DNA from 3 places in the Pseudoalteromonas sp. SR43-2 genome. Region 1 is predicted to be linked to each of the others. Evidence: predicted binding sites of a transcription regulator. Region 1 holds the regulator's gene; each other region holds the start of a gene.
The links. The regulator sigma-54, encoded in region 1, starts transcription at its own class of promoters, with help from an activator protein. The targets are predictions, from matches to a motif close to GTTGGCACGNNNNTNGNNT.

Region 2: the regulator sigma-54 is predicted to act here: its motif matches at 2,457-2,475, upstream of H5120_RS17625 (LiaF domain-containing protein).
Region 3: the regulator sigma-54 is predicted to act here: its motif matches at 2,110-2,128, upstream of H5120_RS16005 (TorF family putative porin).

Annotation. Positions count from the first base shown of each region.
Region 1 is NZ_JACJED010000001.1:61,866-66,155, reverse strand. Features, by position in the region: gene lptA (lipopolysaccharide transport periplasmic protein LptA) at 1-258, shown strand, start outside; gene lptB (LPS export ABC transporter ATP-binding protein) at 255-980, shown strand; gene H5120_RS00340 (RNA polymerase factor sigma-54) at 1,050-2,549, shown strand; gene hpf (ribosome hibernation promoting factor) at 2,576-2,863, shown strand; gene ptsN (PTS IIA-like nitrogen regulatory protein PtsN) at 2,868-3,320, shown strand; gene rapZ (RNase adapter RapZ) at 3,339-4,184, shown strand; gene H5120_RS00320 (HPr family phosphocarrier protein) at 4,227-4,290, shown strand, end outside.
Region 2 is NZ_JACJED010000024.1:66,845-71,134, forward strand. Features, by position in the region: gene H5120_RS17610 (ABC transporter substrate-binding protein) at 1-184, shown strand, start outside; gene suhB (inositol-1-monophosphatase) at 238-1,041, opposite strand; gene H5120_RS17620 (VOC family protein) at 1,285-1,701, shown strand; gene H5120_RS17625 (LiaF domain-containing protein) at 1,740-2,408, opposite strand; gene H5120_RS17630 (BON domain-containing protein) at 2,737-3,303, shown strand; gene H5120_RS17635 (YqaE/Pmp3 family membrane protein) at 3,376-3,534, shown strand; gene H5120_RS17640 (hypothetical protein) at 3,926-4,290, shown strand, end outside.
Region 3 is NZ_JACJED010000020.1:82,924-87,213, forward strand. Features, by position in the region: gene H5120_RS15995 (efflux RND transporter periplasmic adaptor subunit) at 1-363, opposite strand, end outside; gene H5120_RS16000 (YIP1 family protein) at 419-1,132, opposite strand; gene H5120_RS16005 (TorF family putative porin) at 1,325-2,011, opposite strand; gene H5120_RS16010 (hypothetical protein) at 2,288-3,451, opposite strand; gene H5120_RS16015 (helix-turn-helix transcriptional regulator) at 3,607-3,807, opposite strand; gene H5120_RS16020 (hypothetical protein) at 3,816-4,241, opposite strand.

The DNA of each region.
Region 1 (4,290 bases):
AAGCAATCAGATGGCACGACTATGAGCGCCAGTGCTGACGAAGTACGTTATGATGTATCTAAGCGTTTTTTAACGCTTGTTGGTAATGCACAAGTATCGCAAGCCGGACAAAAAATAAATGCTAAAAGCATTACCTACGACATAGAGCAGCAGCTCATCAGTGCCGAAAAAGATGAAAACTCAACTGACCGCGTTCACACAATTTTAGTACCGATCGAAACTAAAAAAAGTAAAAAAGGCGATAAAGGTCAACCATGAGCACATTAAAAGCAGAACTATTGGCAAAAAGCTATAAAGGTCGTGAAGTTGTAAAAAACGTCGGCCTCGAAGTACAAGCTGGCAGTATAGTTGGCTTACTTGGCCCTAACGGTGCTGGTAAAACAACGACTTTTTATATGATCGTAGGGCTTGTTCCTAGCGACAAAGGTAAAATATCTATTGATGATAACGATATTACTCTTTTACCTATGCATAGTCGTGCTAGATTAGGCATAGGCTACTTACCGCAAGAGTCATCAATTTTTAGAAAGCTGACTGTTTATCAAAACTTAATGGCCATTTTAGAAACGCGCAAAGAACTAAATAAACAAGCCAGAGAAGATACGCTCAATAACTTATTAGATGAATTTAGCATACAACACATTCGTGATAGCCAAGGTATGGCATTATCGGGTGGAGAACGTCGTCGTGTAGAAATAGCACGAGCGCTGGCAGCAGATCCTAAATTTATATTACTGGATGAACCGTTTGCCGGTGTTGACCCTATTTCGGTATTAGATATAAAGAAAATAATAGAACATCTTAAAAATCGTGGGATTGGAGTATTAATTACCGACCATAACGTAAGAGAGACCCTTGATGTTTGCGAAAAAGCCTACATTGTTTCTCATGGGGAGCTGATTGCATCAGGTACTCCAGAACACGTATTAAATGATAAAACAGTACGCGATGTTTATTTAGGCGAGCAATTTAGGCTGTAACATTTACGCCATGTCTTTAAGCATCTGCTAGTATTAATTATAACAACATAAAAGGATTGTTAGAGATACATGAGGCAATCACTACAGCTGCGCATGGGCCAGCAACTTACAATGACTCCACAGCTGCAACAAGCTATTCGTTTGTTGCAACTCAGTACATTGGATCTCCAGCAAGAAATACAAGAAGCTCTCGACAGTAATCCACTATTAGAGGTTGAAGAGGCAGACTATTCTGAAGACGCTGCTGGTAAAAACGAGCAAAAAGCTGATACCGATGACATAACTGTTAGCGCATCTGCTGATGATGCTCCGAGCGAATATGAACAAGATACTGGTGAAGCACTTGCAAAAGACACGCTAAGTGACGACATGGCTATGGATGTTAGTTGGGATGAGTACATGAGTGCCGCTCCTGCAGCCTCATCAGGTCCAATGCCTGAAGACGAATCAATATACCAAGGCGCCTCTACTGAAACGCTCCATGAGTATTTAATGTGGCAATTACAACTAACGCCATTTAGCCCTACCGATGAAGCCATCGCTATTGCGATTGTAGAGGCCGTCGATGATTCAGGTATTTTAACATTAAGCTGCGAAGAGATTTTAGAAAGCTTTAATCAAGAAAACGAAGATGATAACGAAGTCGAACTTGATGAAATTGAAGCGGTATTAAAACGCATCCAACTGTTTGATCCTGTGGGTATTGCCGCACGTAGTTTACAAGAGTGTTTGTGTATTCAGCTTAATCAATTTGATAAAGAAACACCTTACATTAATGAAACGAAAATGATTTTAACCGAGCATATTGATCTATTAGCAGCTCGCGACTATCGTACATTAATGAAAAAAACTAAGCTTAAAGAAGAAGAGCTTAAAGAAGTGATGACACTAATACATACTCTCAACCCAAAACCTGCAGATACTATTGTAAGGGAAGAATCTGAGTATGTTATTCCTGATGTGTCAGTTAAAAAAATTAAAGGCCGCTGGGTTGTCGAATTAAACCCAGATAGCATGCCTAAAATTCGTGTTAATAGCCAATACGCGGCAATGTCTCGCACTGTAAAATCAAGTGGCGACAGCCAGTTTATCCGCTCACATTTACAAGAAGCTAAATGGTTTATTAAAAGCTTAGAAAGTAGAAACGACACGCTATTAAAAGTTACTAATTGTATTGTTAAGCAACAACAAGGCTTTTTTGAACATGGCCCTGAAGCCATGAAACCAATGGTTTTAAATGATGTCGCTGAAATGGTAGAAATGCACGAATCGACAATTTCGCGTGTGACTACTCAAAAGTACATGCATACACCCCGTGGTATATTTGAGCTTAAATATTTTTTCTCAAGCCATGTAAGTACTGAAAACGGTGGTGAATGTTCATCTACAGCAATACGTGCGCTTATCCGAAAATTAATCGCAGCAGAAAACTCAGCAAAACCATTGAGTGATAGCAAAATAGCGGATATATTGGCTGAGCAAGGAATTAAAGTAGCGAGACGTACAATCGCAAAATACCGCGAATCTCTTGCTATTCCACCGTCAAATCAGCGTAAAAGTCTGATTTAAGACGCTAAACTAAGAGGGTAATGCTTATGCAACTAAACTTAACTGGTCGTCACGTAGAATTAACCGATTCACTAAGAGACTATATTAATACTAAATTTGCGAAGCTTGAAAGACACTCTGATCATATTAATAATGTTCATGTCATTCTCGATGTAGAAAAGTTAAATCAAAAAGCAGAAGCCACAATACACGTAAGCGGTGCTGAGCTATTTGCCTCTACAGAACATCAAGATATGTATGCCGCTATTGACTCGTTGATCGACAAGCTCGATCGCCAAGTAATCAAACACAAAGAGAAGCTTGCTCGACACTAATATGATGAAATTAAGTTCACTTATATGCCAGGACTGCAGCAAAGCTGCGGTCCTTTTTAATAGCAAAAAAAGAATTTTAGAGTTCATTAGCGAACTTGCTCACGACAAACTTCCGTATTTACCGCAACAAGATATTCTTAATGCTTTAATGAGCAGAGAGAAATTAGGTAGTACAGGTATAGGGCGTGGCATTGCTATTCCTCATGGAAGAATGAGCGGTGCAGAAGAGCCTTTGGCTTTAGTGCTCGTTAGCGAAACTCCAATAAACTTTGATGCAATCGATAATCGCCCTGTTGATATTTTTGTCGCACTCATCGTACCAGATGGCGATAACCAGCAGCACTTAAAGACTCTAGCAACCATTGCTGATAAACTAAACAACAAAGATTTTTGTAAACAGTTACGCAGTGCAAAATCTGATACTGAGCTTTACCAAGTTATTGTCGATCAATCATAGTTTTATAAAGGGTGTTAAATGGAGTTAATTATCATAAGCGGCCGTTCTGGTTCTGGAAAGTCGGTTGCTTTGCGCGTTGTAGAAGATTTAGGTTATTATTGCGTTGATAATATTCCAGTAAACCTACTACCTTCATTAGTTCGCAGTGTGTCTGATAGCTACGATAAAATTGCTGTTAGCATAGATGTGCGCAACATCCCTAAAGAACAAGATGAATTTAACGATATTCTTGAATACTTACCAGGCTTTGCAAACCCTACGTTATTTTATTTAGATAGCGACGATCAGACATTGATCAAACGCTTTTCTGAAACACGCAGATTACACCCACTATCAATAGACTCGTTGCCGCTTGATTTAGCCATCAAAAAAGAAAAAGAATTACTTGATGTATTAACCACTCGCGCCGACTTTATGATAGATACGACTGATTTAAGTGTTCATCAACTCGCTGAATCTATTCGTGAAAAGATTTTAGGTAAAAAAGATAAGCAACTGATTGTCACATTTGAATCATTTGGTTTTAAACACGGTATACCAAAAGAAGCAGACTACGTATTTGATGCACGCTTTTTACCAAATCCACACTGGGAACCAGAGTTAAAGCCTTTAAATGGGTTAGATCAACCGGTTAAAGACTATTTAGCTAATCACAGCATAGTGCAAAAATTCACATGGCAAATTCAAACATTTGTACAAACGTGGTTACCGCATTTAGAACGAAATAACCGCAGTTATTTAACCATTGCTATTGGGTGTACAGGCGGGCAACATCGTTCTGTGTATTTAGCGCAAACTATCGGTGAAAGTTTTGCAATGACACATCCCAATGTAAAAATTCGCCATCGCGAACAAGAAAAATAATATAGCTGAATAATCACCTGTTCAGCTTAGGTAGAGTAAGTTATGCATTGTGAAGATACCTTTTTAATAAAAAACAAATTAGGCTTGCACGCCAGAGCAGCTACTG
Region 2 (4,290 bases), on a different contig from region 1:
TTATTATTTTGTATCAAATAGTAAGCCAGAGCTTGCAGTGGCAATTAAAAAAGGGCTTGAGATAATGCAAAAAAATGGCGAGTTTGATGCTTTATTTGATGAATATTTCGCAAAAGATTTAAACTCGTTACCTTATGAAAAAGGTAAAACAGTAGAGTTGAAGCTAGATAACCCTTATTTTTAGGCACAAAAAAAGGAGCCTGGGCTCCTTTCTAGTATGCTATTAATAGCATTTAATTAGCGAAGTAACGACTCAGTTAATACTGGACGAATTTCGCGAATAATTGCTTGAGTCAGTTTTGGTGAACCACAGATAATATTGCCGCTGTGGTTATAGTTATTACCACCGGCAAAATCTACAACCATACCGCCCGCTTCTTTAACCATTAGTTCGCCCGCAGCAGAGTTCCAAGGTTTTAAACCAATTTCAAAAAATCCATCAACACGGCCAGCTGCAACGTATGCCATATCTAAAGCAGAACAACCTGCACGGCGAATATCAGCAGTGTGTACAAATAATGCTTTAAACGCTTCAGTGTATGCATCCATGTGGTTTTTGTTTTTGAAAGGGAAACCAGTAGCAAGTACAGTGCCTGCAAGAACCGTAGTTTTGCTAACGCGTAGACGTTTACTGTTTAACTGAGTGCCTTGACCGCGAGATGCAGTGAAAAGCTCACCACGAATTGGATCATAAATAACAGCTTGGTCTAAACGACCTTTAACTTTAAGTGCGATAGAAACCGCGTAATGAGGGATACCTTTGATGAAGTTAGTTGTTCCATCGATAGGATCTACAATCCATTGGTAATCATCATCCTTGCCTTTATGCTCACCTAGTTCTTCACCAACAATTGAGTGAGTAGGGTAAGACTGTAAAATAGTGTCACGAATTACGGCTTCGGCTTCTTTATCAATGTTAGTTACTAAGTCGTTAGCGCCTTTTTGTTGCACTTCAACTTTTGATAAATCTTCACTTGCGCGAAGTAAAATTTTGCCTGCGTTGCGCGCAGCGCGAACCGCAATGTTTAACATTGGATGCATGGTATTACCTTTGGGTTGTAAAAGAACGTTTATATATTTCAGCCGGCGTATTTTAGCGACTTTTGCCATAAAGTAAACAATAAACCCTAAATACTTGTGTTTGTTTTTTATACAAGATTGAAAAGTTTAAATATTTTTAAAAAATAATTATCTGCATTTAAATAAATTAATTTTAAACAACACTTTACCTAAAGTTAACTTGAGGTTTTATCGTACTCCTAACTTAACTGATAGGATAACATTATGTATTTAGAGCACGTAAACTTAGTCGCGAGTGATATAGATAGTATGCTTACATTTTATCGCGCTGTATTTCCACATTGGTCGATTAGAAGTGAGGGCAGAGGCGATTGGCATGGAAAACCAAGACGCTGGGTACACTTTGGAGATGACACGCATTACATTGCGATAAGCAGTCATGGTGAAGGTGAAAACAGAAACTTATCGGGCCATCAAATTGGTTTTGCACACTTTGCTTATGTAACTAATAATTTAAGCACAGTAGTAATGCGCTTAAATAAAGTGGGTTTTACTCTAAGCAAGCAAGGTAGCGAGAATCCTTTCAGAAAGAATGTCTACTTTATTGATCCTGCAGGGTTTGAAGTTGAGTTTGTAGAATATTTAAGTGATATACCAAGCGAGCGAAATAACGATTTATAATAAAATACTAAGCAGCACGCTAAAGTGCTGCTACTCAATTATAGTGAGCGGTTATTATTACCCGTGCCAAACTGGGTCTTTAGCTCATTTGCAAAGCTTATAAATTTTTCTTTAATTGTGCGCTTTATTTTCACTTCAACCGAGCCCATTACTGCCTTTCCTTCAATATGAATTGTAGGGCCTTGGCGTTTGTTAAGCGACACAGATTTATTTTCAAGGCTACTTAAAATACAAAACATTTTAGACACTACATTGACATGCTCTGGTACGTAAATTTCATCGCTACCAAAAATACAGTTAACGTGAATAGTTACATTTTGATGCGCAAAAATAGCATCGGTAAAATCAAGCACCACCGATCCCATAAAGTTACTCAAATATATATTTTTTGGCACAACCCACTGACCACTTCGCTCGTTAGATCCTAAAATACTGCGTAATGTAAAATCATCATCACTGTTTTGCTGTGCACTATAATGTGGTGTAAATTGCGATTGTTTTTCTGCTTTATATTGCTGATCGGTATTAAGTGTTAAGTCTTCTACTAAGGCTAGCAGAGCTTCGTTATTAGGTGCATCCATCGCATTATCTAAACGTCTTTCAAATGCATCAACAGAAATAACACCATGACTGTAATTATAAATTAATTGATCAATCACTTGTTCGCGTACTTGCTCTATTGGGCGGTCTTCAACTTTTACAGACATGAGTTATTCCTTATTATATTTACTATTGATACTGCTCTTGTAGTTAGGCTGCAAACCGCGTACCAAATATAATTTCATTAATTATCAATTGGTTATTTTTTAACGGTGTTTTTTGTTTTGTTATATTAACGATAGATTAACCAAAAGAGCAATTATCTAGCTATTTTCACTATTTGAGAAAGTTTTACCGAGTAGCCTGTAAATAGTTACACAAACATAGATAAGGTTTTATCTTTTAATTAATTCAAGTCTTTGAATTTTAAGTATAAATAAAGTTGGCCTGAAGCTCGCATTAGTTAAAGTGTCTTTAATCAAAAGGAGAAAGATTATGAAAACATTTAACAAATCTATTATCGCAGCTCTAGTTCTTGGTACTACGGCTATGGGTGCCCAAGCAAACAGCTGGGAAAACGAAAGTAAAGATGCTTGGATTGATGGTAAGGCAGAAACCGTTCTACTTATGAACACTAATCTAAACAACTTTGACATTAACACTGATGTAAAAAATGGCAAGGTAGTACTTACAGGTAAAGTTAATAGTGAACTCGATAAAGAGCTAGCAGAAGAACTTGTACTTAGCCTAGATGGTGTAACTGATGTTGATAACAGCCTTACTGTTGTTAAAAGCATGGACACCGAAGATAAAAGCACCGACATGATGGACGATGATGATAACGACCTAACGGACGCTAAAATCACCACTGTAATCACAACTCGCTTCCTGTTTGACTCAGAAGTAGGTGGTACAGACATTGATGTTGATACCGACAACGGTGTGGTAACTCTGAATGGCTCTGTAGAGTCTGAAGCTGAAAAGCAACTAGCAGTTAAAATTGCTAAAAATGCTGAAGATGTTCGCGACGTAGTTGATAAACTAGCTATTGTTGCTGAATAATACAGTATAGTTAAGGCCCAGTAATACTGGGCTTTAAGTCTTTTCAATGTTTAATTTAAATGGAGTTTTATCATGGATATTATTCGTATAATACTTTCGGTTTTATTACCGCCATTAGGTGTGTTTTTGCAAGTTGGCTTAGGTATGCATTTTTGGTTAAATATTCTATTAACACTGCTAGGTTATTTCCCAGGGTTAATACATGCAATCTACATTATTGCGAAAAAATAATGACAGATTATATATTGTGTAAGCCGACTACTGAGGTTTAGCTAAATACTTTAGTACCGATCGGCTCACAATATTAGTTTTTAAAGAATTTTTAGATAGTTTTTAGATAGTTTTTTAGGTTAAATCCAATTTTTAACGCCCTTCAACCCATTGATTTACTTCCTTAACTCTCTCCCAATATTATTTTAAAACTATACTTATTGTTTACTAATAAGCTTTCCAGCTAACAGTCGCGCTCAGATTCTGACTTGATGCCATTTAGGAAATCTTCAACATTAGTGTGTTTATACATCTATAATATACAATCAAATACTTTATTATTTAGTGACAATATTACCTTCACTTCTAGTGTTATCATTAAACTAGGTTTTAGGCATATTGAGGCAGTTAATTGAATATTCGACTTATAATGTCAGGCGTTGTGTCTTTCGTTTTTTATTTTAGTTGGGCCTACTGGGCAAATAGTGCGGCAGACATTGCTAAATCGGTTACGCTTCAAGCTGCATTAGTGCAAGGTTTGTATAGTGGATTTGTAACGCTGTTTTTTACCTTTATTTTAGAAATGGTCGTCAACAAGTATAAGTTTAGTTATGTAACGCTTGCGTTTGTAACTCCAATTATTTGTATGTTTCATTCTAAAACACCACAAAACGTAGCAATACGACAAAGCTTCAATAATGCAATTAACTCTAGCGCCTCGTATTTAAGTAACAAAAAAATAGCAGGTGTACTTTTTGCGCCTATTATTCCGATTAC
Region 3 (4,290 bases), on a different contig from region 1:
TAGGTTAGCAAGGCGTGTTTTATTGTGTTTAATTTCAATTTCTGTGGCGCGAAGGATTGCTTTACTACGGGTAACTTCTGATTCAAAGGCAGTTGTATCAAGGCGCATTAACATATCGCCTTGTTTAACTCCTTGGCCTTCTTGAACAAATATTTTATCTACTCGGCCCGTCACTTCAGAGCGTAATTGCACTTGTGTATTAAAAACTAAATTACCTGAAGCCATTATTGAGTCAGCAATGTCGCCAAGCTCTACTTGAGCAATATTTACTTCGGCTTGTTTTTCATCGCCAGAAATTTGCTTTGACACAATTAGGGCTATAAATGCGCCTACAGCGAGTGTGATGATTATTGCTTTTTTCATTTTATCTATCCGTGAATTAAGTAATGTGGAGCTAGTATCTACCTCCACTTAAGAGTTAACTTGCTGCAATGATTGCCCAAATACCAAAAATAATAATTGAAGGAAGTGCAGAGAATAGGAGTGCTTTGTTAGTTGAAAAATTAGTCCAGCATTTTAAGCCGATCATTCCCAGCGAAATGCTCCAAAAGCTAAATAAGTTTATTGATTCTAATAAGCTATAAAAAGGATGGCCAATTTCAAGTCCTATTATTAATTGGTTAATAGATGCGTAGCTAAATACGGCTTGTTGAGATATTTGATCTGTACTTGCACTTAGTACAAGAGCAATTGTTCCTAGGCTTGAAATAACAACTGGCATCATTGTCCAGGTAGCGAATCCATACCAAGCTCCGTAGCTATGTTCTGATTCAGGATCTTGTTTAGCCACAAGCATATAATAAAGTGCCATTAATGCATTCATGATAGCCAGCGCAATTACGCCGCCAAACAAACCAAACCATATTTGGCCTTCTGCATTTTGCTCTATACTTTGGCGAATCATTTTTTGCTCGCCAATCGTCGCATCAATAGTTGATGCTGCTACTTGCTCATTAATCAAAAACTGCATATCAACAGTGGAATAAAAAATATAAATACTCGCCATTGAAACTAAAGACATGACTATAAAAGCAAGCCATGACCAACCTTTGGCGTGTTCAACACCATTGAAAGCTTTACTAGGACTTATATAAATATCGAGTAGGGCGCTAAACGCGTTAGGTGATTTCATTATTATTCCTTTATACCTATTTTATGGCTAGGCAGTTATAAATGCCCAGTGACTAGGTAATAGAATAAAGGAAAATGTATGTATTGTTTTCATTCAATTGTAACGGTTTGTTAACAGATGTAAGGGGTCTTGTTCAAAAACAAGAAAAGGGCCAAAAGGCCCTTCGTGTCGCAGCAAGTAACACATTCTTTCTTATAAATTAAAGTCTACAGAATAAGCAACGTAAGCTTTAATATCTGAGTCATCCATATCTGTATCAGATAAACCAAAAGTGAACCCATCTTTCGAAATTGATACACCGTAATCTAAGATATTATCATCGCCAATAAAGTCACCTGAGTAGTGGCCTAAGTGAAGTGCCATTTCAGTGCCGTTACTGCCAACAGCAAAACCGTAGTCAGCTGTCAGGTAAAGTGAATCACCAAAGTCTGTACCATCACCACTTGCAGCTGATGTTGCAAGTACTGAAGCACCAAATGTAAAGCCTTCAACACTGATGCTACCGTAAATTTCAGAGAAATCTGCGTCAGCTTCAGAAGCTGCATCTGGGTAAGCGTAATAAATATAGCCAACATCATAGCTAACGCTTTCGTTAATGTCGCCACCAAAGCCTGCATATAAATCAAGCTCATAGGTCATTTCATCTGCCCACGATGCATTTGAAGCCCAAGTACCTGCATAAAAGCCCGATTCATTGGCGTAATCAATACCGCCTGAAATAGCTGCATCGCCCCCAGTTTGCTCTTGACCACGCCATAAGTAGTTTGATGTTGCCGCTGCGTTTGCTGTTACTTCAGCATGTACGGCTGTTGACGTTAAAGATGTTGCGCCCATTAATGCTATAGCACTTATAGCGATGGTTTTTTTTAGTTTTAGCATGTCCATTTCCCGTTATATGATTTTTGCTCGCCAAGGTTTTTATTATGTATTCGGAACCTTTAGGCTGACGGCTTTTTATTGTTTAACTAACGAGATAATTGCACTGTATGTGCCAGCTTCATTATTTTTTATTAAAAATTATTTTTATACATTAAAAACATGAGCTTGTATTTTATAGATTGAGAAGAGATATGGTATGTAGGGAGATGTTGCGCACACTGCTGGTGCATAAATTAACCTAGCCGCACCATAAAAGTACGGCTAAATTAGAAGTTTTTAGCCAAATATAGTGCGCATAAGGCTAATTGTTTCGTTTACACTACGACCTTTTTGAACTTCACTCACAATTGAATCGCGCTTACTGCGAATGTGCTCAGGAATATCGTCAGCAGCAAGTGCGCGGTCTACTAAAATTTCTGCAGACTCTTTACCTCTACGCTGAGTTTTACCTGTCGTAGTTGTAGTTCGTTTAGGCTTACTTAACAGTTTGATGTAGTTAGAGTTATCTGGTGTTTTTGCATCAGCATAGTGAAAGAAACATGGGATTAGTGCTTTAATAGCAACTAATTGTTCTTCTAACCCATTACTAGGTTTAGCCATTTTGTACCATGACATAGCTTGAATACCTTTTACAATATCTTGCCAGTAACGCTCAAAATCACTATTTTTTAGTTTAGAAACACCAAGGGCACCGCATAATGCATCTAATCGATTGTTTGTGATCGGAGTAAATATATCAGGGCGACGCATTGCAAGCAGTCGTGTTGCAGGCGCAAGTGTTGGTTTTTCATTATTGTCGGTGAATATTTTTGAATAAGCAGCAACAAATTGTTGATATTCGTATTGAGTAATGTCACCTTCAAGTGGAATATTTACTAGTGCATCGTCAAAGGCACCTGGTAAATCGCCAAGCATTTGATGAAAGCTCTTCGCACTTTTTGTTGATGCAAACCATTCAACGTCAAAGTTGTATGTGCTTGGATCAAGTGATGCCATGTGCTTACCGCTAAACGCAAGTAAATCTTCAGGAATCATATCTTTAAGAGATTGTTCACGAATGCTTTTAATGTAGTCTACTAAGCGAAGCTGTTCATCAAGAGCAATAACGTCTTTGTGTTGTTCTACAAATACACTTACTACAGGCCACGGAGCAATACGTAAAGTTTTAACCTGTAAAAAGCTGATAGCTGAAATAAGCTGATCGTGTAGCTTCTTAAGTACTGGTAATTGCTGCGGCTCTAGTAAATCGTAGTTCATACGATCTCTGCTTGCACTTAGCAATTCGTAACACCAAGGTAAAAAATCATCAGGGTGGTTTTCTACTTTCACGGCCATAAGGTTAAGGCTTAATTCTGAAGATTGCTTCAGAATGTTCTGATAGATTTGATTTTCTTGTTCGCCTAGCGTCATTTTTGACGGTGAAATTAGCAGTTTTTTCATGCCTTGTAGAATCTCCGGTTTAGATATATATTTTTTTGCTGGTCTATTTTAGCGCAATTACGCTAATAACAACAGCGCTGTCCTCCATACGTTGTAATTGAAGTAGCTAAATCGGTATTTTTGCTAATAGAATGAGACTAACGCTTTAACATGTATCAATCATTTTTATCTAGTACAAAGAGACTTTCAACTGAGGTATTAAAATGCTTTGCTATTTTTAGAGCAATTATTACCGAAGGGGTAAACCGGTTTGTTTCTACGGTACTTATTGTTTTGCGCGACACGTTAATAGCATCAGCAAGTTCTTGTTGTGAAAGCCCAGCTTCTTTTCGGTACTTTGCTATGTTATTTTGCATTTCCTCTCCTAATCACGATTTTGCCAAAGTAATGAAGCGCCATATACCAAGAGCATGATACCTAGATAGAACATTGCCATATTTGCATGCGAAACATCGCTAGGTATTGAATCGTTACTATACAAAACACCAAGAAGGCAAAATACAAATGCAAAACTTAAATGTTTATAGGCATTAGTATCAATGGTGTTTAGAAACTCATCTTTATAAGCGTATTGAAAATACATTTTTAACGGAAAGCCCCCTTTAATGAGGTAAATAATCACTATAACTACATAAAAAGAAACGCCCAATCCAACAAATAATAACCCTTCGTTATCGTGCTTTATTAGTGAGTAAACATTGAGAAGTAAACAAACCATGGCTGTGCTTATACTAAGCCATATATTTTGACTCATAAACTTTTCTTCAGTTTTAATATCCTGTTGTTTCATAATATTCATCCTGTGATAGTATTTATTTTTTGTAACCTATGGGTATCAA